Regions from separate parts of the Corynebacterium lehmanniae genome, predicted to be linked through region 1. Evidence: predicted binding sites of a transcription regulator. Region 1 holds the regulator's gene; the other holds the start of a gene.
What was found. Region 1 encodes LexA, which represses DNA repair genes until DNA is damaged. Its sites were predicted from a motif close to CGAACANNTGTTCG; they were not measured.
Positions count from the first base shown of each region.

Region 2: ACF3NP_RS00380 (DUF222 domain-containing protein) is a predicted target of LexA. The motif match lies at 7,621-7,634, and genes of this name have one in related genera.

Region 1 covers NZ_CP170998.1:643,549-654,677, forward strand. Annotated here, with positions in the region: gene ACF3NP_RS03065 (hypothetical protein) at 1-285, opposite strand, end outside; gene ACF3NP_RS03070 (hypothetical protein) at 305-1,057, opposite strand; gene hflX (GTPase HflX) at 1,128-2,663, shown strand; gene nagB (glucosamine-6-phosphate deaminase) at 2,664-3,389, opposite strand; gene ACF3NP_RS03085 (solute carrier family 23 protein) at 3,489-4,799, shown strand; gene ACF3NP_RS03090 (HPr family phosphocarrier protein) at 4,877-5,146, opposite strand; gene ACF3NP_RS03095 (DeoR/GlpR family DNA-binding transcription regulator) at 5,280-6,068, opposite strand; gene lexA (transcriptional repressor LexA) at 6,140-6,820, opposite strand; gene ACF3NP_RS03105 (hypothetical protein) at 7,031-7,411, shown strand; gene nrdR (transcriptional regulator NrdR) at 7,468-7,926, shown strand; gene hrpA (ATP-dependent RNA helicase HrpA) at 7,942-11,129, opposite strand, start outside.
Region 2 covers NZ_CP170998.1:76,891-88,019, reverse strand. Annotated here, with positions in the region: gene ACF3NP_RS00405 (ExeM/NucH family extracellular endonuclease) at 1-4,388, shown strand, start outside; gene ACF3NP_RS00400 (metal ABC transporter solute-binding protein, Zn/Mn family) at 4,488-5,393, shown strand; gene ACF3NP_RS00395 (metal ABC transporter ATP-binding protein) at 5,405-6,076, shown strand; gene ACF3NP_RS00390 (metal ABC transporter permease) at 6,073-6,891, shown strand; gene ACF3NP_RS00385 (DUF2334 domain-containing protein) at 6,888-7,562, opposite strand; gene ACF3NP_RS00380 (DUF222 domain-containing protein) at 7,705-9,180, shown strand; gene ACF3NP_RS00375 (S9 family peptidase) at 9,177-11,129, opposite strand, start outside.

The DNA of each region.
Region 1 (11,129 bases):
GTGCAACGTGCGGTCCGCGATGTCGGAAGCGGACGCACCGTGCTGCAGCAGCTCGTAGGCGTCGAGCACCTCGGCGATGTCGTCGCGCGCATACTGCAGCGACGATCGGATCGCCAGCACCTCCGGGTCAATCTGCACGCGTCGCACGAGCAAGATTGCCCCGATGATCAGCAGAGCCGACAGCATTAGACCCGGCAGTTTGAGCGTGAACACCAGCAGCACAACGGCAGCGAGCACGAGTGCGCCGATCAGCGCTCTTGAGAGATCCCTGTTCGGTGAGCTCATCGGGAAGCCCCTGTAACGGCTAGTGGCCGCCGCACCCGCAGGATCCGCCGCAGCCCCCGCAGCCGCTGCCGGAAGGCGTCGGAATGGAGCCGGCCATCACGGCGGTGCCCGCGATCACGGAATCGCGTGCGGGCAGCTCGCCGTCGGGCAGGCACACGTCGAACGGGAACGCCGCATCGACGGAGACGTGGATGAAGCGCTGGCCGGTCAGCGCGGAGGTGCGGTACTCCGCCTCTAGCACGCGGGCCGAAAACTCGGCGCTCGCATCCGGGGTGGTGGCGCTGCCGCTTGCCACGGCCTCGGCGCCGGGGGAAGCTACGGTGCCGACAACGGCGCCCGGGTGCAGGGCCAGGTAGGCCTCGGTGGATTCGTAGCGGTCCACCGCCAGGCCCAGGGCTGTGACGGACAGTTCCTGCCACTCGAGCGCGGGATCGTCCACAAGCAGCGGCTCCTGCGCGAGGTTCACTGTCAGCGACGCCATGGCGTTGCCGCGGGGGTCGACCACATCGGCAAGCGCGACGACGTCGTTAAGCGGCGTGATGTGCGCATAAGTGCGGGTGACCGACTCGAAGCCCGCGAAGGTGGCGAACGGCTCCACAGCCAGGATGTTCAGCTGCGCGCCAGACGGGTCGGTGTACTGGATCAGCTGGCCTCCCCGGACTTCGCCGACGACGGCGAGGCGGTCGGTGGCGATCGCGGCTTCGACCGCGTCCTGCCACTTGTTAAAGCTCAAGCCGAGTGCGGAAAGATCGGTGCTGACTGCTGTGCTCATGGCCGTAGATTCTAGTCAATCGCCCCAACCGGGAAGAATCCTGGGCCTTGCCGCGTTTAATCGGGTAGATATGGCAGTGACAGATTCAACACACAGGAAAGATCGCTTTTTGCTTGAAGACGAACTGACGCCCGAGCAGCGCACCCACGACGAGCTGCTGCGACAGGCGTTTCGCCACAACGAGCCACAGCCCGGTGCGGAACCCACGGTCGGTGCGCTGGACCTCGCCGACCGCAACGCGTTCCGCAGCGTTACCGGAGCCACCGAACTCCGCTCTGAAGAACAGACCGACGGGTACGAGGTTGAGTACCGCAAGCTCCGCCTGGAGGAAGTGCTCCTCGTCGGCGCGTGGACTGAGGGAACCACTGCGGAGATGGAGGCGAGCATGTGGGAGCTGGCGGCGCTGGCGAAAACTGCTGGCGCCGACGTGCTGGACATGCTGTACCAGAAGCGCGACAAGCCGGACCCGGGCACCTACATCGGCTCAGGCAAGGTGGCGGAGCTGCGCGAGATCGTGCAGGCCACCGGCGCGGATACAGTGATTTTCGACGGCGAGCTCTCGCCGTCGCAGATGATCGCGCTTGAGGAAGCGCTAAAGATCAAGGTGATCGACCGCACCATGCTTATCTTGGACATCTTCGCCCAGCACGCGAAGAGCAAAGAGGGCAAAGCCCAGGTGAGCCTCGCGCAGATGGAGTACCTGTACAGCCGCACCCGCGGTTGGGGCGGCAACCTGTCGCGCCAGGCTGGCGGCCGCGCCGGCTCCAACGGCGGCGTGGGCTTGCGTGGCCCCGGTGAGACGCGTATTGAGGCGGACCGCCGCCGCCTGCGCACCGAGATGGCGAAGCTGCGCCACCAGCTGCGCGACATGACCACGGCGCGCGAGGTCAAGCGCGCGCAGCGCCAGCGCTCCACCATCCCGAAGATCGCGATTGCCGGCTACACCAACGCGGGCAAGTCCTCGCTGATCAACGCGATGACGGGTGCCGGCGTGCTGGTGGAGGACGCGCTGTTTGCCACCCTGGACCCGTCCACACGCAAGGCGAAGCTCGCGGACGGGCGCAACGTGGTGCTCACCGACACTGTCGGGTTTGTGCGCCACCTGCCCACGCAGTTGGTTGAGGCGTTCAAGTCCACGCTTGAAGAGGTCGCCGGCGCCGACCTTTTGCTGCACGTCGTGGACGGTTCGGATGCGTTCCCGCTGAAGCAGATCGAGGCCGTCAACGAGGTGCTCGCCGAGGTCACCCGCGATTCCGGCGAGGAAATGCCCCCGGAGATCGTGGTGGTCAACAAGATCGACGAGGCCGACCCGCTGGTGCTGGCCGAGCTGCGCCACGCGTTTGAAAAAACCGGCCGCACGGCAGTGTTCGTCTCCGCGCTGACCGGCGAGGGGATTGAGGAGCTTGAGGCGCGCATCGAGCAGCACCTCAACTCCGTTGACGCGCACGTGACCATGGTGGTGCCCTACACCCGCGGCGACGTGGTCAGCCGCGTCCACGACGAGGGCACGGTGCGCTCGGAGGAATACGAGGAGGCAGGCACGCGTATCGACGTCCGATTGCCCCGCGTCCTGGCCGAGCAGTACGCGGAGTTCGTAGTCAGCTAGCTATCGGTTGAGCTTCGCCGCGGCATCATCGTCGAGGATGACCGTGGTGCGCGGGTGGTTCTGCAGCACCGACGCCGGGCAGCCCGGGGACACCGGTCCCTCCACCAGCGCCTTGACCGCGTCGGCCTTGTTCGGGCCGGTGGCGATGAGCACGATGGTGTGCGCCTCCATGATGGTGCCCACGCCCTGGGTCAGGGCCTTGCGCGGCACCTGGTCCTCGTTGTCGAAGAAGCGGGCGTTGTCCGCCACCGTGGTGGGGTGCAGGTTGATTTCGCGCGTGCGCGAATCAAGGGCGCTGGGCGGCTCGTTGAACGCGATATGGCCGTTGGCGCCCACACCGAGGATTTGCACGTCCACGCCGCCGGCGGCTGCGATGCGCTGCTCGTAGCTGCGGGTTTCAGCCTCGGTGTCCGCCGACAGGCCGTCGAGAGACTGCACCTTTGCATCGTCGATGTCGACATGGCTGGTGAATTCTCGGCGGATGGTGGCGTAGTAAGACTGCTCGTCGGAGCGTTCCAGGCCGACGTACTCGTCCAGGAGGAACGCGTCGCACTGCGCGAAGCTCAAGCCTTCCTCGCGGTGGCGGCGGATCAACTCCATGTACGTGGGGGTCGGGGTCGAACCCGTGGCCAGGCCGAGGGTCGCGCCGCTTCGCACGAACGGTTCGATGATGTCGGCTGCGGACACGCCTACTTCTTCGGCGGTGGGGCGCACAATGATTTCCATGGTGCTCAAAATAGCAAGGCCACACTGAGAGCTATCTACTTTGCCCGCCAGGCACCCCCGGCACAGGAAAAATCAGTGGAGGGGTGATAATGGCATTTCGTGACTAACACTTTCGGCTGGACCATTCACGGAGACGGGCGCACAGTGCGCCCCGGGGCTGTTGTCGCCCCGGACGAGCGGCTGAGCTGGCCGCGCACCATCGGCATCGGCATGCAGCACGTGGTTGCAATGTTCGGAGCCACACTGCTGGTGCCCACCCTGACCGGATTCCCGGTGAACACCACGCTGCTGTTCTCCGGCCTGGGCACCATCATCTTCTTGCTGATCACCCGCAATAAAGTGCCCAGCTACCTGGGTTCGTCCTTCGCCTTTATCGCTCCGCTGACGGCTTCGCAGCAGTATGGCGTCGGCGCGCAGCTGGGCGGGGTGCTGCTGACCGGTGTGGCGCTCATCCTTGTCGGCATCGTCGTTGAATGGGCGGGCAAACGCGTCATCGACGCGGTGATGCCGCCCGTGGTCACCGGCGCCATCGTCGCGCTCATCGGCTTCAACCTGGCGCCGACCGCGGTGTCGAACGTGGAAACCCAACCCTGGGTCGCGGCGGTAACGCTGCTGACGGTTGTGGTGGTCACCGTGGCCACCCGCGGCCTGCTCTCGCGTCTATCCATCCTCATCGGCGTGCTCGTCGGCTGGCTGTTCGCGGCCTTGACGGGCGGCTTGGGTGAGGACGCACTGCAAACGATCGCCGACGCCCCGTGGATCGGCCTGCCGCAGTTCCACCGCCCGGAGTTCCACGTCTCCGCCGTGCTGGTGACCCTGCCGGTGCTGGTCGTGCTGATCGCGGAGAACGTCGGCCACGTCAAGGCCGTATCCGAGATGACTGGACGCAACCTCGACGACATGCAGGGTCGCGCGCTGATCGGCGACGGTATCGCCACCACGCTCGCCGGCGGCTTCGGCGGGTCCGGCACCACCACCTACGCCGAGAACATTGGCGTGATGGCGGCGACGAAGGTGTACTCCACCGCAGCGTATTGGGTCGCCGCCGCGTTTGCGATTGTGCTGGCGTTCATCCCGAAGTTCGGTGCCGTGATCTTCACCATCCCCGCCGGCGTGCTCGGCGGCGCGTGCCTGGTGCTCTACGGGCTCATCGGCATGCTGGGCGTGCGTATCTGGCAGGACAACAAGGTGGACTTCACCGATCCCGCGAACCTCACCGCGGCCGCGGTCGCGCTGATTGTGGGCATCGGCAACCTCACTCTCGATGTGGGCGCTGTAACGCTGGAAGGCATCGCGCTGGGCTCCGTCGGCATCATCGTGATCTACCCGCTGATGCGTTGGGCGTACGACACCTTGGGGGAGGGGCAGTACCGCAAGGACTTCGAGGTGCCGAAGCCGTCGACGTTCTAGCGTCCGGTACTTGCTGCACGCGAAAACGCCCGGGCGACGTGTGCCCGGGCGTTAGCTCGTCGTAAAGCGAAAAGCGCTTACTCCTCGTCGAGGTTCTGCTCGATCAGCGCCGCAATCTTCTCCACGGCATCGGCGTTGTCGGAAGTGACAGTGACCTCGTCGCCGTGCTCCGCGCCCATCGCCATGATCATCAGCGAGGATGCGGCATCGGTCTCGTCGTCCTCGTCGCCGCCGACAAGCGTCAGCAGGATCTCGTCGTCGTACTCGCCGGCAGCATCTGCGATCACCGTGGCCGGGCGAGCGTGCAGCCCGACGGTGGAACCGACCTTCACAGTCTTGGAAGCCATTCGGGTGTCCTTTCCGTTGTTTTTCATTCAGGTCTGCAACGAGTGTAGGTCGCATGCATGCGAAGGTGCCACCATTTTCGCGCAGAAAGTCAAAGAACGCCCCTGTGGAAGACGTCGGGTGGCGCCCCGAGGGTTACTGGGGTTGCGCGAGCACGACCTCGATACCGTGCGAGCGCAGTTCGTCCACGAACGCGGAGGGCGCTTCGGCGTCGGTGATCACCACGTCGACGTCCGTAAGCGGCGCGAAGCTGACCACATAGTCGTTGCCCAGCTTCGTGGAGTCGCACAACACGACAACCCTGCGGGCGTTGGTGACCATCGCGGCCTTCACCGCCGCCTCCTTGGCGTCCACAGTGGACAGGCCGTGGCCGATGGACAACGCGTTGGTGCCCACGAACGCCACGTCGGCGCGCAACAGAGCGAGGGTGCGAAGCGCGGTACTGCCGACGACTGCCTGACTGATCGGCCGGACTGAGCCGCCGAGAAGCTGCACATCGTGCAATCCGGAATCGCTCAGCTCCAATGCAGTGGGGATGGAGTTGGTCACCACCGAGTACTCCCGGTCCCCGCGGGTCTCCGCCAGACGCTTGCCCAGGCTGCTGATCGTCGTGCCCGAGTCCAAAAAGATGGTGCAACTTTGCGCATCCGGCACGAACTGCAGCGCGGTTTCCGCAATCGCGGCTTTAGCGGCAAGGGAGGCGCGCTGACGCGTATCCAGCGGAATTTCCGTCGAGCGGTAAGACTGGCTCGCCACCGCGCCGCCGTGGACGCGGTGCACAGCGCCTTCGTCGTGCAATGCCGAAAGGTCACGGCGGATGGTCTCCGCGGTGACGTCGAAGCGCTGCGCCAACTCAGTGACGTTGACGCGGCCTTCAACTGCGGTCAAAGACGCGATTTGGCGTCTACGCTCCTCGGCGTACATCGATCTCCTGCGCTTGTCGCTATGTGATTTCCGGTCTGTGGGGCTGCGGCTGCTCGATGCAAACGCACCGACTACAGCGTACGGAACACCGAGATGACACGCCCCATGATCTCCGCTTCGTCGCCCTTAATCGGCTCGAAGGCATCGTTGTGGGGCAACAGCCACACACCGGTGGAGTCGCGATGGAACTCCTTGACCGTCGCCTCACCGTCGAGCAACGCCGCGACGAACTCGCCCTCCTCGGCGTTCGGCTGGGAGCGGACAACCACCCAGTCGCCGTCGAGGATGCCGGCGTCGCGCATGGATTCGCCGACGACCTTGAGCATGAACACATCGCCGTCACCGAGCAGCTCCTCGGGCAGGGGGTAGTAGGTGTCCACGTTTTCCTCGGCGAGGATCGGGGCACCCGCGGCAATCTGTCCGACTACCGGCACGTAGCGGGCATTGCCAGAATCTTCCGGCTTCGCCTCTTGCGGCTTGCGCTTCTTTCGGCCGGCTTCCGGCATTTGGCGCAAGTCCACGGCGCGGGGCTTGTTCGGGTCGCGGCGGAGGAATCCCTTCTTCTCCAGCTCTTTGAGCTGGTATGCGACAGATGAGGTGGACTGCAGCCCGGCCGCGTCACCGATCTCGCGGATGCTCGGCGGGTAGCCACGCAGGACCACAGCGTCTTGGATGACCTGGAGGATCCGGCGCTGGCGGTCTGACAGCGCGTTGTAATCCGGGTTGCCTGGATCGGACTTCTTTCGTGCCATGACGTTCTCCTTGGACTCGGTGGCGTTGTGCGCCTACGAACCTACCAGATAGGGCACTCATGTTCGATGGGCGCAAGCATTGGGTGGACACGTATCGAACGTGATGCTATAAATCGAACACGTAAGCGTATTCGAACAAATGAACGTTAGAACGTTCGAGCGTGTCGGTGCCGAACGTAGAGTGTGCCGCAGAAAGAAGGGAGACACACCATGTCAGTTGCAATCAATCCAGTACACAACACATTAGTTGGACGCACCGGAGCCGCATCTGTGGTCCCTCCGGCAGAAGTCTGGGATGTTGATTCCGCGCCGAAGCGTCGAACAGGCGGCGCCGGTGTTCGAGCGATTTCCGGCTCTCATCGAACGGATGCTCGCTCATCTGCCAAGGGGAGTCTTGACGGTTCCTCCAATGTGAACGCGTTCGAAACACGGCACGAGACGCGCGATACGCTCCTGCTCGGCGTGTGCATGACTGCGGCGCTGCTTATCGGTTCGGCATTCGGCGGTGTTTTCTCGGCGCAAACAGAGGATCCTTCGTCCATGTCCAGCGGCCAGGCGGCTCATTCGGCTGTGGCGGCAACTGCGCGCTAGGCAGGGCGTAGACTCACGGCTACGCCAAGCCTTGAAAACTCTGGGGGTGGAAGACCATGTTTTGTCCTTTTTGCCACAACGAGCAATCTCGTGTGACTGACTCGCGGCTGGTCGAAGCCGGCTCAGCAATTCGCCGCCGCAGAGAGTGCACCGAGTGCGGGGGGCGTTTCACCACAGTGGAAAAGGCCGTCCTCACTGTTGTGAAACGCAACGGCGTGAGCGAACCGTTCGACCGCGACAAACTCATCGTCGGCGTGCGCAGAGCATGCCAGGGCCGCGATGTCACCGACGACGCATTGAAGCGTCTGGCCCAAGAAGTGGAAGAGACTGTGCGCGCGCAGGGCAGCTCGCAGGTGCCCGCCCACGAGATCGGTCTGGCCGTCCTCGAACCGCTGCGTGCCCTCGACGAGGTGGCGTACCTGCGCTTCGCGTCCGTGTACAAGTCGTTCGAGAGTGCGGACGACTTCGAATCCGAAATCCGGCTCATGCGCCGCCGCGACCGCGAAGACTTCTAGCCTGCGGCCACGGCGCTAACGCAGCGCGTCAATCTTCTTCTCAATGCGACGCTGGCTCACCGGTCTCGGCGTGCCCAGCCGCTGCGCAAACAGGCTCACCCGCAGCTCCTCAATCAGCCACAAGATGTCCTTGTAGGCCTTGGTCTTTGTCCGGCCCGCAGGCAAGGACTTCATACGCTGCGCCAAGTAAGCCTTCACCGAATCAATCACGGACTGCCGGTCGGCGTCGCGGTCCGGATCTAGGCGCATGTCCTCCAACCGGATCCGCATCGCGTCGATGTAGCGGGGCAAATGCTGCAAGTGGCCGATGCCGTGGACAGTCACCGCGTGCTTCGGCAGGAAGAACTGCAGCTGCGACGTCATGTCGTCGATAGCTGGGCCTTCCCACTGCCGCAGCTCCGCTGCAATGTTCGCGTACTCCGCGAGTGCCGGCGCCAACGTGACCACCACACGGCGCACACCTCCTGCGACCTGGGGCCGGATTTCGCCCACCAGCGCGTCGAACTCCTCGGGGGAGCGCACCGGCCCGCCGGAGGAGAACATCAGGTCGCGGATCACAGCGACGCGGGCGTCCTCCACAAGCCCATCGGCGCCGCCGTGCGGGTAGCGGTCCACCGCCACCTTCTGCCGCAGCGGCAGCCCCTTGGTCATCTGCCCCGCGTTGACCGTGATCTCCCGCAGCAGCAGCGTCAGCGTCGCCGTGACCATCGAGGCGTCCGCGGCGGCCTTCGTCGGATGCACGGTGACCTTCACGCCGTCCTTGGTGGCTTCGAGTGCCGGGTAGGCGTCGACCTCGTTGCCGTCGATAGTGGTGGTTACCGTCTCCGGCACCGCGCCGAGGGAGTCGGAAGTCCACTTCGCCACCGCATCCGATTCAGATGTGCGGCCGGCCTTGGACACGGAGGACTTGATCTTGCCGGCCTGGCGGCGCTTCAACGCACCGAGGTCCGTGTCGTGGTCGACCACTTTGCCGCGGCGGTCAATCGCGGCGAAGGTCACTTTCAGATGCTCGGGCAGCGCAGAAGGGGTGAAGTCGGCACCGTTGATGCCGCGCCCGCCGACGCTTCTAAGCGCCTCCGCAAGTGCCTCGGCAAACTGTGTTTCCCGCAGCTCGCGCTCGCTGACGCCGCCGGCGTCCTGCTGCGCGCGGATCGCGTCGAGGGCGCGCTCGGCGAAGTCTGGTGCCGGCACCACGGTCTTGCGCAGCGCCTTCGGCAGCGTACGGATGTACTCCGCGGCAAGCTCCGAACGCAGTCCCGGCACCAGCCAGTCAAAGCCGTCGGGCCGCAGGTTGGCCAGAAGCGGCACCGGCACGTGCACGGTGACGCCGTCGAAAGGATCGCCCGGCTCGAACTTGTAGCGCAGCGCGTAGTCGATGGAGCCCTGGCGCCAGATCTCGGGGAAGGCGGCGGAGGAGGAATCCACGCCTTCGTCGTCGAGAAGTGCCGCGGGGTCGAAGTCCAAGTAGTGCTTGTCCTCGGCCCGCTTCTTTTTCCACCAGGAGTCGAAGTGGCGGGCGGTGGTCACGCTCTGGGGAAGCCGTGAGTCGTAGAACTCGAACAGGGTGTCCTCGTCCACCACCAATCCGCGGCGGCGCACCTTTTCCTCTACCTCAGCGGCTTCGGCGAGCAGGGCTTCGTTGTGGTCGATGAAGTGGTGGTGGCGGTTCCAATCGCCCTCGAGCAGGGCGTGGCGGATGAACATGTTGCGCGCGCCCTCGGCATCCACGCGGTGGTAAGGCACAAGCCGGTCGCGCACGATGGTCACGCCGTAGAGCATGGACTTTTGGTGCACCATCGCGGCCGAGCGCTTCCGCGACCACACAGGCTCGGAGTAGCTGTGCTTCATCAGCTCGCCCGCGGCAGCCTCCACCCAGGCGGGCTCGATCTTTGCCACGTCGCGCGCCCACAGGCGCGAGGTCTCCACCAGCTCGGCGGCCATGAGGAACTCCGGGGGCTTTTTGCTTAGCGACGACCCGGGGAAGACCAAGAACCGCGTCCCGCGCGCACCCTGGAACTCCTTCGAGTTGCCGTCTCGGGCGCCGATGTTGGACAACAGGCCCGTGAGCAGCGACTTGTGGATCGCGTCGGCGTCGCGCTCGCCGGCGACGTTCTCGGCTCGGGACCAGCCCAGCTGGCGCTCCACGTCGCGAAGCTGGCGCACCAGGTCGAACCATTCGCGGATGCGCATGTAGTGCAAAAACTCGCGCTTCATGCGCTTGCGGAAGGCGTTGCCGGATAGCTCGTCGCGCGAGTCGCCGATGTAGTCCCACAGCTTGAGCGAGGACAGGAAGTCCGATGTCGCGTCCTTGAACCGGGCGTGGGCCTGGTCGGCCTGGGCCTGGTATTCCAGAGGGCGCTCGCGCACGTCCTGGATGGTCATGCTGGCCACGATCACGGTGACGTCGTCGAGCACGCCGAGTCGGTTGGCCTCCACCAGCATGCGCGCCATCTTCGGGTCCACCGGGATGCGCGCGATGTCGCGCCCCACCGCGGTGAGCACGGGTGCGCCGTCGCGTTCCTTGTCCGAGATCGCGCCGAGCTCGTGCAGGAGCAGCAGGCCGTCGCGCACGGCCTTCTTATCCGGCGGCTGGATGAAGGGGAAGTCGTTGATGTCGCCGAGGCGCAGGGAGATCATCTGCAGCACCACGGAGGCCAGGTTGGTGCGCAGGATCTCCGGGTCGGTGAACTCGGGGCGCGCCTCGAAGTTGTCCTCGGAGTACAGGCGGATGGCCACACCGTCGGCGATACGGCCGGAGCGTCCGGAGCGCTGGTTGGCGGAGGCCTGGGAGATCTCCTCGATGGGCAGGCGCTGCACCTTGGTGCGCGTGGAATAGCGCGAAATGCGCGCCAGGCCGGTGTCCACCACGTAGTGGATCCCCGGCACCGTCAGCGAGGTCTCCGCGATGTTGGTGGACAACACGATGCGCCGGCCGGAGTGCGGGGAGAACACCCGGTGCTGCTCCGCATTCGATAGGCGGCCGAACAAAGGCACGACCTCCACGCCGCGCCAGTGCTGCTTCTCAATGGCCTCCATGCAGTCGCGGATGTCGCGCTCGGAGGCGAAAAAGCACAAGATGTCGCCTTTGCCTTCGCCCATGAGCTCCTTGCAGGCGTCGACCACACCGTCGATCATGTCGGTGTCGATCTCCTTGACGGAGCCGTCTTTTGCCTGCACCTGCTCCACCAGCGGGCGGTAGCGGA
Region 2 (11,129 bases), 570 kb from region 1:
AGGGGGACAGCCAAGACAACGAAAAGTCGCAGGATCTCCCGAAGGCTGACCTTGTTGGTTCGTTCAACTTCGGCGCAAAGGCTGCAATCGCCGAGTTGATTGACAACAACGGCCAGATAGCAGACCTGGTCGGCTGGGGCACAACCGCCAAAGGAGCCGAGACGTCCCCTGCCAAGGGGACTGCAAACGCCACGTCTGTTCAGCGAAAGGATGTCGGTGTCGACACCGACAACAACGCAATCGACTTCATTGTCGCGGAGCCGACACCGCAGAACTCTGGCAATACCGGCGAGACGCCCGTTGACCCAACCCCGGAGGATCCGACAGATCCGACGGCCCAGCCTGAGCAGCCGCAGCCGGGCGAGATCACCCCGATCGCTGAGATCCAGGGCACCGGCCACACCTCTCCGTTTAAAGGGAAGAACGTAACCACTCGCGGCGTGGTTACCGCGGTTTACGCATCTGACGGCAGCAAGCGCGGCTTCTACATCCAGACTCCAGGAACGGGTGGTTCGCCGAAGCAGAAAGGCGACGCCTCTGACGGCATCTTCGTTTACATGGGCCGCGTCGCAGAGAGTGCGTACCCGGAAATCGGTGACTTCCTCGAAATTGCGGGTACCGCAGACGAATACACAGCAACTTGGCAAGTCAAAAAGGACACGGTCTCCGACCGCATGTCGACGACCCAGCTTCGCGACGCGAAGTGGCAGGTGATTGAGAAAGACGCAGATTTTAAAGACCCTGCGCCGATCTCGCTTGAGTCTCTTCCCGCTGGGGATGACGCCAGGGAGTCTTACGAGGGCATGCTCGTGAACATCACTGGTCCTTATACGGTGACAAACAACTACACACTGAATAACACTGGCGATATCGGTTTGGCGCCTGGCGATACGGCTCACCGCACTCCCACCGATATTGTTTCTCCTGGTAGCGAAGCCAATGCGCTTCAAGATAAGCAAGACGCTGAGGTCGTTCACGTCGACGATGGTCGAAACGCGAATTACTTCCGCACCGATAAGCAGACACCACTGCCGTACTTGGTCACTTCCGACAATGGTATTAAGTCAATCCGCACCGGCGATCAAGTCCAGTTCCAGACCCCTGTGGTCGTCGACTTCTCATACGAATACTGGCGTTTCCAGCCTCTGCAGCCGATCACCGGCAAGAATGTAGCAGCGGAGCTGCCCATCACGTGGGAGGATTCACGCGCAGACGCGTACGACGACATTGACAACGTCGAGGGCGATTACTCCATCGGCTTCTTCAATGTGCTGAACTACTTCTCCACCTTGGGCAAGGACGTCTCCGGCTGCAAGGCGTACAACGACATTTACGGTAAGCCCGTCGGCGCCAAGAACTGCAACATTCGCGGTGCATTCTCGCAGAACGCGTTCAAGGACCAGCAGGCAAAGATCGTCACCGCCATCAACAAGCTGGACACCGACGTGCTCGGCCTGTCCGAGATTGAGAACACCGCTAGCGTGACCGGCGACGTCGCCAAGCGCGACGAGGCTCTGCAGAACCTTGTCGATGCGCTTAACGCAAAGGAGCCGGGCAAGTGGGATCTTGTGAAGTCCCCGCAGAAGCTGGGTACTGACGAAGACTTCATCCGTGTCGCTTTCATCTATCAGCCGGCGAAGGTGAAGCCGGTCGGCGAATCTGTCATTTTTGATGATCCCGCATTCACAAAGACTGCCCGCCAGCCGCTGGCGCAAGTGTTCGACACTGTCGGCAACGACGAAGACAAGAACTTTGTGGCTGTAGTCAACCACTACAAGTCCAAGGGTTCTGTCGCCAAGGGCGACGAAGACACCGGCGACGGCCAAGGCAACAATGCTCGTATCCGCGCAGAGCAGTCCAAGGCTCTGCTGAAGCACCTAGGTGAACAGAAAGATTGGGCTGACCTGCCCACCTTCCTTGTGGGCGACTTCAACGCGTACACCAAGGAAGACGCAATCACCGCGCTGGTCGATGGTGGTTTCAACATCGTTGAATCCGAGAAGGACTACGACCAGGCTTCCTACCAGTTTGACGGCCAGCTGGGCACCCTCGACCATGTCCTCGCAAACGCAGCCGCAATGGAGCTTGTGAAGGACTCCGCTGTCTGGAACATCAACGGCGACGAGTCGGCAGCGTTCGAGTACTCGCGCCGCAACTACAACGCCCAGGATTTCTTCGGCGACGGCGACGACCCGATCTACGGCTACGGCAACCCGTTCCGTTCCTCCGATCACGACCCTGTCAAGGTTGGTTTCGGCACCAAGCTCGACGAGAAGGATGCTGACAAGTTCGCACCAGAGGCGAGCGAGGAAGTCACTGTCACCCAGGGCGATCAGCTACCGGACGCAAAGGCCACGGTGAAGGACGCAGACCAGCTGCCGGCGGACACCAAATTCGAGTGGACCAAGCCTGCGAACACCGACACTGTCGGCGACGGTCAGGAAGGCGAAATTACCGTCACCTACCCGGACAAGACCGTCGACACGGTGAAGGTCACTGTGAATGTGAAGCCGAAGGCTGAAGAGGAAGAGCCGCAGCCTGAGGAGAAGCCGCGCTACATCGTCAAGGCTGAGATCAACGACTCTGGCGAGCTCGTTGTCACCTACGAGAACGGTGACACTGAGAACCTCGGCGAGGTCAAGGGCGCTGACGGTAAGCCGGGCAAGGACGGCGAGCAGGGCCCGAAGGGCGACAAGGGTGACAAGGGTGACACCGGCGCACCTGGCAAGGATGGCAAAGACGGCCGCGACGGCATCGACGGTAAAGACGGTCAGCCGGGTAAGGACGGTGCCGACGGTAAGCCGGGCAAGGACGGCGAGCAGGGCCCGAAGGGCGACAAGGGCGATACCGGCGCCGCAGGCCAGGACGGCAAAGACGGCCGCGACGGCATCGACGGTAAAGACGGTCAGCCGGGTAAGGACGGTGCCGACGGTAAGCCGGGCAAGGACGGCGAGCAGGGCCCGAAGGGCGACACCGGCGCACCTGGCAAGGATGGCAAAGACGGCCGCGACGGCATCGACGGTAAAGACGGTCAGCCGGGTAAGGACGGTGCCGACGGTAAGCCGGGCAAGGACGGCGAGCAGGGCCCGAAGGGCGACAAGGGCGACACCGGCGCCGCAGGCCAGGACGGCAAAGACGGCCGCGACGGCATCGACGGTAAAGACGGTCAGCCGGGTAAGGACGGTGCCGACGGTAAGCCGGGCAAGGACGGCGAGCAGGGCCCGAAGGGCGACAAGGGCGACACCGGCGCCGCAGGCCAGGACGGCAAAGACGGCAAGGACGGCCGCGGTGTGAAGTCCTTCGAGATCAACGACGAAGGTCACCTGATCGTTACCTATTCCGACGGTGAGACCGTGGACCTGGGCAAGGTCACCGGTGACAAGGGCTCTGACGGCAAGGATGGCGTCGACGGCAAGCCTGGCAAGGACGGCGAGCGGGGTCCGAAGGGCGACACCGGCGCACCTGGCAAGGATGGCGCTGATGGTACGGACGGCCGCGACGGCATCGACGGCAAGCCTGGCAAGGACGGCGAGCGGGGTCCGAAGGGCGACACCGGCGCACCTGGCAAGGATGGCGCTGATGGTACGGACGGCCGCGACGGCATCGACGGCAAGGACGGTCAGCCGGGTAAGAACGGCGCCGACGGCGAGCAGGGCCCGAAGGGCGACAAGGGCGATACCGGCGCCGCAGGCCAAGATGGCAAGGACGGTGCTAAGGGCAAGAAGGGCGCCGACGGAAAGGACGGCCGCGACGGCATCGACGGCAAGGACGGTCAGCCGGGTAAGAACGGCGCCGACGGCGAGCAGGGCCCGAAGGGCGACAAGGGCGATACCGGCGCCGCAGGCCAGGACGGCAAGGACGGCGAGCCGGGCACCGACGGCCGCGGCATCGCAGAGGCCACCGTCAACGAAAACGGCGAGCTCGTCCTCACCTACACCGACGGCGAGACTCAGAACCTGGGCCGCGTCGTGGGTGCTGATGGCGAGAAGGGCGAAGACGGTCGCGACGGCCAGGACGGCAAGCCGGGCAAGGACGGCGAGAAGGGCGCAGACGGCGCTGATGGCCGCGACGGCATCGACGGCAAGGATGGCCAGGACGGCGCTAATGGCACCAACGCTCCGGCTGGCGAGGGTTCCAGCGTGAGCGACCGCTGCCTGCCGGCGGTGGGTATCATGGCCCTGCCGCTGCTGGCGTTGATCCCGCTCGGTCTGGCAGCCACCATGGACATTCCGGCACTGGCTCCGGTGAAGGAGCAGCTGAACAAGGTTGGCGAGCAGCTGCCGGTTCCGGTGCAGACCGCCGGACCGATCGCTGGCGCAGCGCTCGCGATCGCGGCGATCGCCACGCTGGCAACGGTGTGCAGCACCGAGGGCGGTTCCTCTAAGTAGGACCGCAACACTCACCACGCGTTAGCCCCGCCCCGGGAATCCCCCGGCGCGGGGCTAACTCATTTGAAAACTGTTTCCAATAATGGTTAGATTTCCTTTATGCGAAACCGTTTTCATTTGACTCCCGTGGCCGCGGTTGCGGCGACTGTTCTGGTTGGCGCGCTGGGCGGATGCTCGTCGGAAAGCAATGGCGCGAATGGCAGCGACATCATCGCCACCACGAACGTGTGGGCGGACGTGGCCTCCGCGGTCACGGGCAGCGACGTGGACGCGATCATCACCGGCGACGCGGTGGATCCGCACCACTACGAGCCGTCCGCGAAGGACCTCTCGCGAATCAAGGAAGCGGACACCGTCGTGGCCAACGGCGGCGCGTACGACGCCGCCCTCTACACCGCCGCTGAGCAGGACCGCATCATCTACGCAATCCCGCTTCTCGACGAGCACGAGGCTCACGACCACGAGCATGCCCACGACCACGCGCACATGCCCAACTCCCTGGACGAACTCGAGCACGCCTGGTTCGCGCCGGAGAAGGTGCTGCAGGTCGCAGAGGACATTGCGGATCGCACCGGAGGGGACGCGTCAGACGTCAAGCAGCGCATCGGCGACATCCAATCCAAGCTCAACGCGGTGCCGCACGTGCACATCGGCATGACTGAGACGATCGCGGCCGGCCTGGTGTGGGGCACGGAGCTGCACGACATCACGCCCGAGGAGTACGTCAAGGCCAGCCTGAACCACCAGGAGCCGTCCGCGGCGGCGGTGGCGGCCTTCCTGGAGCAGATCGAGCGCGGCGAGCTGGACATGCTGTTTGTGAACCCGCAGAGCACCAACAGCGCCACCCAGCGGTTGGCGGATGCGGCGAAGGCGCATAATGTTCCCGTTGTTGAAATTCGGGAGACGCCCCCGGCCGGCCAGAATTTCCTGGACTACTTCGAGGAGATCGTGGGTCAGATCACCGACATCGCAGCCCACGCTGAGCCGACCGGCCACCACCACTAGGAATTGCCAATTTGATCGCTGAGCTTCGCAGCGCCGCCGTCGAACCACTCTGGCGCGACCTCACCCTCACCGTCGAGCCCGGCGAATTCATCGCGGTGCTCGGCCCAAACGGCGTGGGCAAATCCACCCTGCTGGGCACGCTGATGGGCACGCGCAAGCTCAGTTCCGGAGCTGCGAACGTCCACGGGCAGATCGGCTTCATCCCGCAGCAGCACATGTTTCCGAAGGACTTGCCGGTGCGCGGGCGCGACCTTGTTGCGTTGGCGATGGGAAGGCGGGCGAGGCCGGAGGACGTCGATAAGCAATTGGCTTCCGTGGGGGCGCAATCCTTTTCCGAGCGGCGCGTAGGTGTGCTCTCCGGCGGCCAGCAACAGCTGATCCGCCAGGCGCAGGCATTCTCGCAATCGCCGGAGCTCCTGCTTTGCGACGAGCCCCTGCTCTCCCTTGACCCCGCCCGCGCACGCGACACAGTGCAGCGCCTCGCCGAGCACCCGGCTGCCGTGGTGTGCGTGACGCACTCCATCAACCCTGTGCTGGGCGTGGTGGATAGGGTGCTGTACCTGGGCCCGGAGGGCCACGTGGTGGGAAGCGTGTCCGAGGTGATGCGCTCCGAGGTGCTCAGCGAGCTCTACGGCACCCGCGTGGACGTAGTCGAAGTTGACGGACGGATGGTGGTCCTGTGAGTGCGTTTTTGGCGGACACGTCCTACCTGCTCGGGCAGGATTTCGTGCAGACGACGCTGGTGGCGTGCGCGCTGCTGGGCGTGCTGTCCGGCGTGATGGCGCCACTGATCGTGCTGCGCCAGATGTCATTTTCGGTGCACGCGACCTCGGAGCTCGCGCTCATGGGTGCCTCCGCGGCGCTGCTGTTCGGTCTCAACGTCGGTTTCGGCGCCGTGGCGGGCGCGGTGGTCGCTGCCCTGGTGCTGGCGGCGCTGGGACTGAAGGGCCAGCAGGATTCCGCGGTAGGGGTGGCCATGAGCTTCGGCATGGCCTTGTCTGTGCTGTTCATCCACCTGTATCCAGGGAATTCGAACCGGGCGCTCGCGCTGCTGACGGGCCAGATTGTCGGCGTGTCCGCGCAGAACGTGATGCTGCTGGCAGGCACAACGGTGCTGGTTGCAGGCGCCGTGCTGGTTCTGTGGCGGCCGCTGCTGTTTTCCTCCGCAGACCCCGTGATGGCCGCCGCGTGCGGTGTTCCCGTGCGCACGATGGCGCTGGTGTTCGCGGTACTCGTGGGCATCGCGTCGGCCCAGTCAGTGCAGATTGTCGGCGCGTTGCTGGTGATGTCGTTGCTGATCACCCCGGGGGCGTCAGCCGCTCAGGTGACGGCGAACCCGAAGCTTGCGGTGGTGCTGTCCATCGTGTTCGCGGAAGTCGCGGCCGTAGGCGGGATGGCGCTTTCGCTCGCCCCAGGTATGCCGGTGAGCGTGTTCGTGGCCTTTATCTCCTTCGGGATCTACCTGGTGTGCCGAGTGATCGGCCGGGTACGCGGCTAGCGGTACTCCCTGTAGTCCGCCGGCATAGCGCCCTTTTCCACCGCGGCGGCGGCTGCGGCAAGGAAGTCGCGGCGCACCTTCTTCTGCCCCAGCTCGCGACCAGAGACGGACAAGCGGATCGTGTTGCCCTTCTCCGCGCCGCGCTCGGCGGCCTTGATCACGTTGCGGCGCCACCACTTCGCGGCGCCGTACCCCTCACCCACCGACAAATTTCGCGCCTGGGAAAACTCCCCCCGCTTAATGCGGTAGATGCCCTTCGTGGAGGCAGCGACGGTAAAACCGAACTCGTCGAGCACCTTTAACGTGCCGTCCGACATGCGCCAGCGCGGCGGCGCGAACATATCCAAGTCGAAACCGAGCGCCGACATCTGACGCGTAGCGCCTTTGAGCCGGAGCCTCGCCTCGTGCTCCCCCAAACTGGCAAACTCGCTGCGCCTTCCCTGCACCGGCTGATCGAAGCCGTTGAGCATGAGGGCGCGGCTTTCGAGCTGCTCGGTGAGCCAGGCGCGGGTGCCGTCGTCCTTGGCCAGATGCCACTTTTTGTCAATGTGGGGCGCAACCAGCAGTGAAACCGGCATCCCCTCGCGGTCCAGGTCGCGCACCATACTGGTGACGTCCTCCAACGTCGCGTCGAAGATGGAGGAAATGGAGACAAGCACGCGCCCAGGCATAGGGGAAATTATCGCACACGCAGACAGTCTGCGCCGGGTGAAATTTTCTCGCGCTGTTCGCACACGTGTTCTACATTGTCGGGGCCGTGTCGGACGGGGTTCTACTATGCGTAGCCAAGTGCAAAGAAAGGAGGTGCTCCAGATGAGTGCAGTGCTAGACCAAGCGGTCAACCAAATCGTCGCCGGGCTAAGGTCGCTTGCCGACGTCATGCGGGAACCGGACTCCCTCCACCTCGCCTCCACCCACGTGGCCATGGAGCGCCTCCACGCCTGCCTGCCGTTGCTGTCCAACGCGGACGTCGCGTTCGCCTTCCTCTGCGACCGGGACGGCGCCGGCGCCCTCGTCGGCGCGAACCACGCCGTGGAGTATCTGACACGGAGCTTGGGCTTGTCCCGTCGAGAAGCATTCGCGCTCCTGGAGCAGGGCAAGAAGCTCTACGGCGAACCCGAGGTGCCTGAGCCGGAGCCGAGCGAAAACAAAGAAGACCGCGAACGCAAGGAGCAGGAGGCGGAAGCGCGCCGCAAGAAGGCGCGCGAGGCGCAGGAGCGGGCGCGACGAGCTGCCGAGAAGGCCAACGCGGAGAAGAAGCGCATCATCACCGACGCACTGAAAGACCTCAACGAGCACGCCAACCCCGGCTACCAGGAGATCCTGGCCGAAGCGATGGAGGCGGCCGAGTCCCTCACCGCCGAAGAACTCCGGAAGTTCGTCCGCGACCAGGTCAAGCGCGCCAACAAGCGCGGACGCGACTACGACGGCGAGAAAGACCCCCTCGCCGCGTGGAAGAAGCGCGGCATCTGGCTCGGGGAACCGGACGCGGACGGCGGCTCCCCTTTCAGTGGCTACCTCGACGCCGCGTCACGGGCGAAGCTGGAGGCCTGCCTCGCCGCCGGCGACCACATGGGGTCCAACATGGAGGGCGAGGACGCGGCGAAACGGGACAGCCGACGGAAGCACCAGCGCCGCCTGGACCAGCTCTTGAACGTGCTGGACCGCTACGGCGACGTTGCCACGAAGTCCCGGGGCGGCGTGGGCACGGTGGTGATCACGCTGACCCTCGACGACCTTTTGGAGGCGGACGCCTTCACCGAGTTCCCCACCAACACCTCGGTGTCGCTGACCCCGCTCGACATTGTGCGTTTGGGGCTTGCCGGGGACAGCTTCATCCTCCAACTCGACTCCGCTACCGGCGTCCCGCTTTCCCTCGGACGCACCCGCCTAGCCTCCGTGGAACAGAGGCTCGTGCTGCTGGCCATGCAGGGCGTGTGCGCGTGGAACGGCTGCACCAAGCCGGGTGTCGAGCTCGAGGCCCACCACTTGGATTCCTACCTCAGTGGCGGGCTCACCAGCATCGAAAACCTGGTGCTGCTGTGCCGCGAGCACCACATGTGCAACAACGACAACAAAGACGGTGCCGGAAACAAAGGCCATTTCGGCCGGGACCCCGACACCGGCGACGTGCACTACCACCCCGCCAACGGGGACCCACCCAGGCACACAACCACCTACCAGTACCGCAATTCACCTGGTCAGAGGCTTGCCAAAAAGGCGAGGTCCCGGCACGGCGGCAACCACAACCGCCCGCCGGACCCTGCCCTATTCGACCCGGACGGTTAAACCGCCTCGGCCTTCACCAGCGTCCACGCGTACTCGAACGCGGTCTGCTTCCACTTGGCGTAGCGGCCGGACACGCCGCCGTGCCCTGCGGACATCTCCGTCTTCAGCAGGATCTCGCCTGCGGTGCCCACCTCGCGCAGCTTGGCCACCCACTTCGCGGGCTCGACGTAGAGCACGCGGGTGTCGTTCAAGCTCGTCACCGCGAGAATGTCCGGGTAGTCCTGCGCGGTGATGTTCTCGTACGGGGCGTAGGTCGCCATGTAGTCGTACACCTCGGGGTCGTGGTACGGGTCGCCCCACTCTTCCCACTCCCCCACTGTCAGCGGCAGCTCGGGTTTGAGGATGGAGGTCAGCGGGTCCACGAACGGCACGATCGCGAGGATGCCGGCGAACTTCTCCGGGGCCATGTTTGCCACCGCACCCATGAGCAGGCCGCCGGCGGAGCCGCCCTCGGCCACCAGCTGCTTAGGCGTGGTCAGCCCCAGCTCCACGATGCGGTCGGCGCACGCGATGAAGTCCGTGAAGGTGTTGGTTTTGTGCAGCATCTTGCCGTTGTCGTACCACGCGCGGCCCATTTCGCCGCCGCCGCGCACGTGGGCGCACACCCACACCATGCCGCGGTCGAGCAAACTCAACCGCGACACCGAGAACCCGGGGTCCGTGGATGCCTCGTACGAGCCGTAGCCGTACAGCAGCGCGGGCGCGGGACCCTCGACGCCCTTGTGGCGCACAACCGAAATCGGCACCTGTTCGCCGTCGGGGGCGGTTGCCCACTCGCGGAACGCCTCGTACTCGTCCGGGTTGTAGCCGCCCTCGACCTCTTTTTCCTTCAGCAGGGTCAGCTCGCCGGTCGCCACCGTGTAGTCCAGCACCTGCGAGGGCTGGGTGTAGGAGGAGTACCCGATGCGCACCACCGGGGCGTCCCACTCCGGGTTGCCGCCGAGGCCGACGGTGTAGAGCTCCTCGGAGAATTCCAGCTCCTTGAACTCGCCGAAACCGCTGTCGAGCGACGCCACGGCCAGCCGCGGGATCCCGCCGCGCCTGTAGGCCATGAACATGAAGTCGCGGTAGGTGTCGATCGCCTCGACGCGCACGGTTTCGGAGTGCTCCACCAGCACGGGCAGTTCCCGCAGGGGAGGCACAGCGCCGACGGGCGTTGTCGCGACGCAAAAGTTCGCTCCGTGGGCGTTGTGCGTGACCACCCACTGCTCTTCGCCGTCGACGACGCAGAAGTCCGGGTGGTACTCGATGCCGGCCTCGCGCTCCCACAGCACCTGGAACTCGCCGGTGGGATCCGCCATGTCGAGCACGCGGTACTCGGAGGTCAGCGAGGACGACGCGATGATCATGAGGAACCGCTCGGCACGGTCCGCGCCCACGCCGACACCGAACTTCTCGTCCGTCTCCTCGTACACCAGCACATCCTCGGACGCGTCGGTTCCCAGCTTGTGGCGCCAGATTTGGTGGGGCCGCCAGGCGTCGTCGCAGCGGACGTAGAACAGGTAGTTCTCGCCCGCCCAGGTCGCGCCGTAGAAGATGCCTTCGAGCTCGTCGTCGAGCAGTTCGCCGGTATCCAAATTCTTGATCCGCAGGGTGAAGCGCTCGTCGCCCTCGGTGTCGAAGGAGTACGCGAGCAGGCGGCCCGAGGTGGACACGGACGATGCCCCGAGCGAGAAGAACTCGTGCCCGTCGGCGAGCTCGTTGACGTCGAGAAGCACCTGCTCGCCCGGCATGTCCTCGGCGACTTCGGGCGGGGTCCACGGGTCTTCCGCGGTGGGGATGCGGCAGGAGATGCCGTAGTCCTTGCCTTCGATGGTGCGGCCGTAGTACCACCAGTTGCCCTGGCGCTGCGGCACGGACATGTCGGTCTCTTTGATGCGGGATTTGATCTCGCCGTAGACGTCGTCCACCAGCCCGGACCACGCGGAAGTGCGCTCAGACGTGTAAGC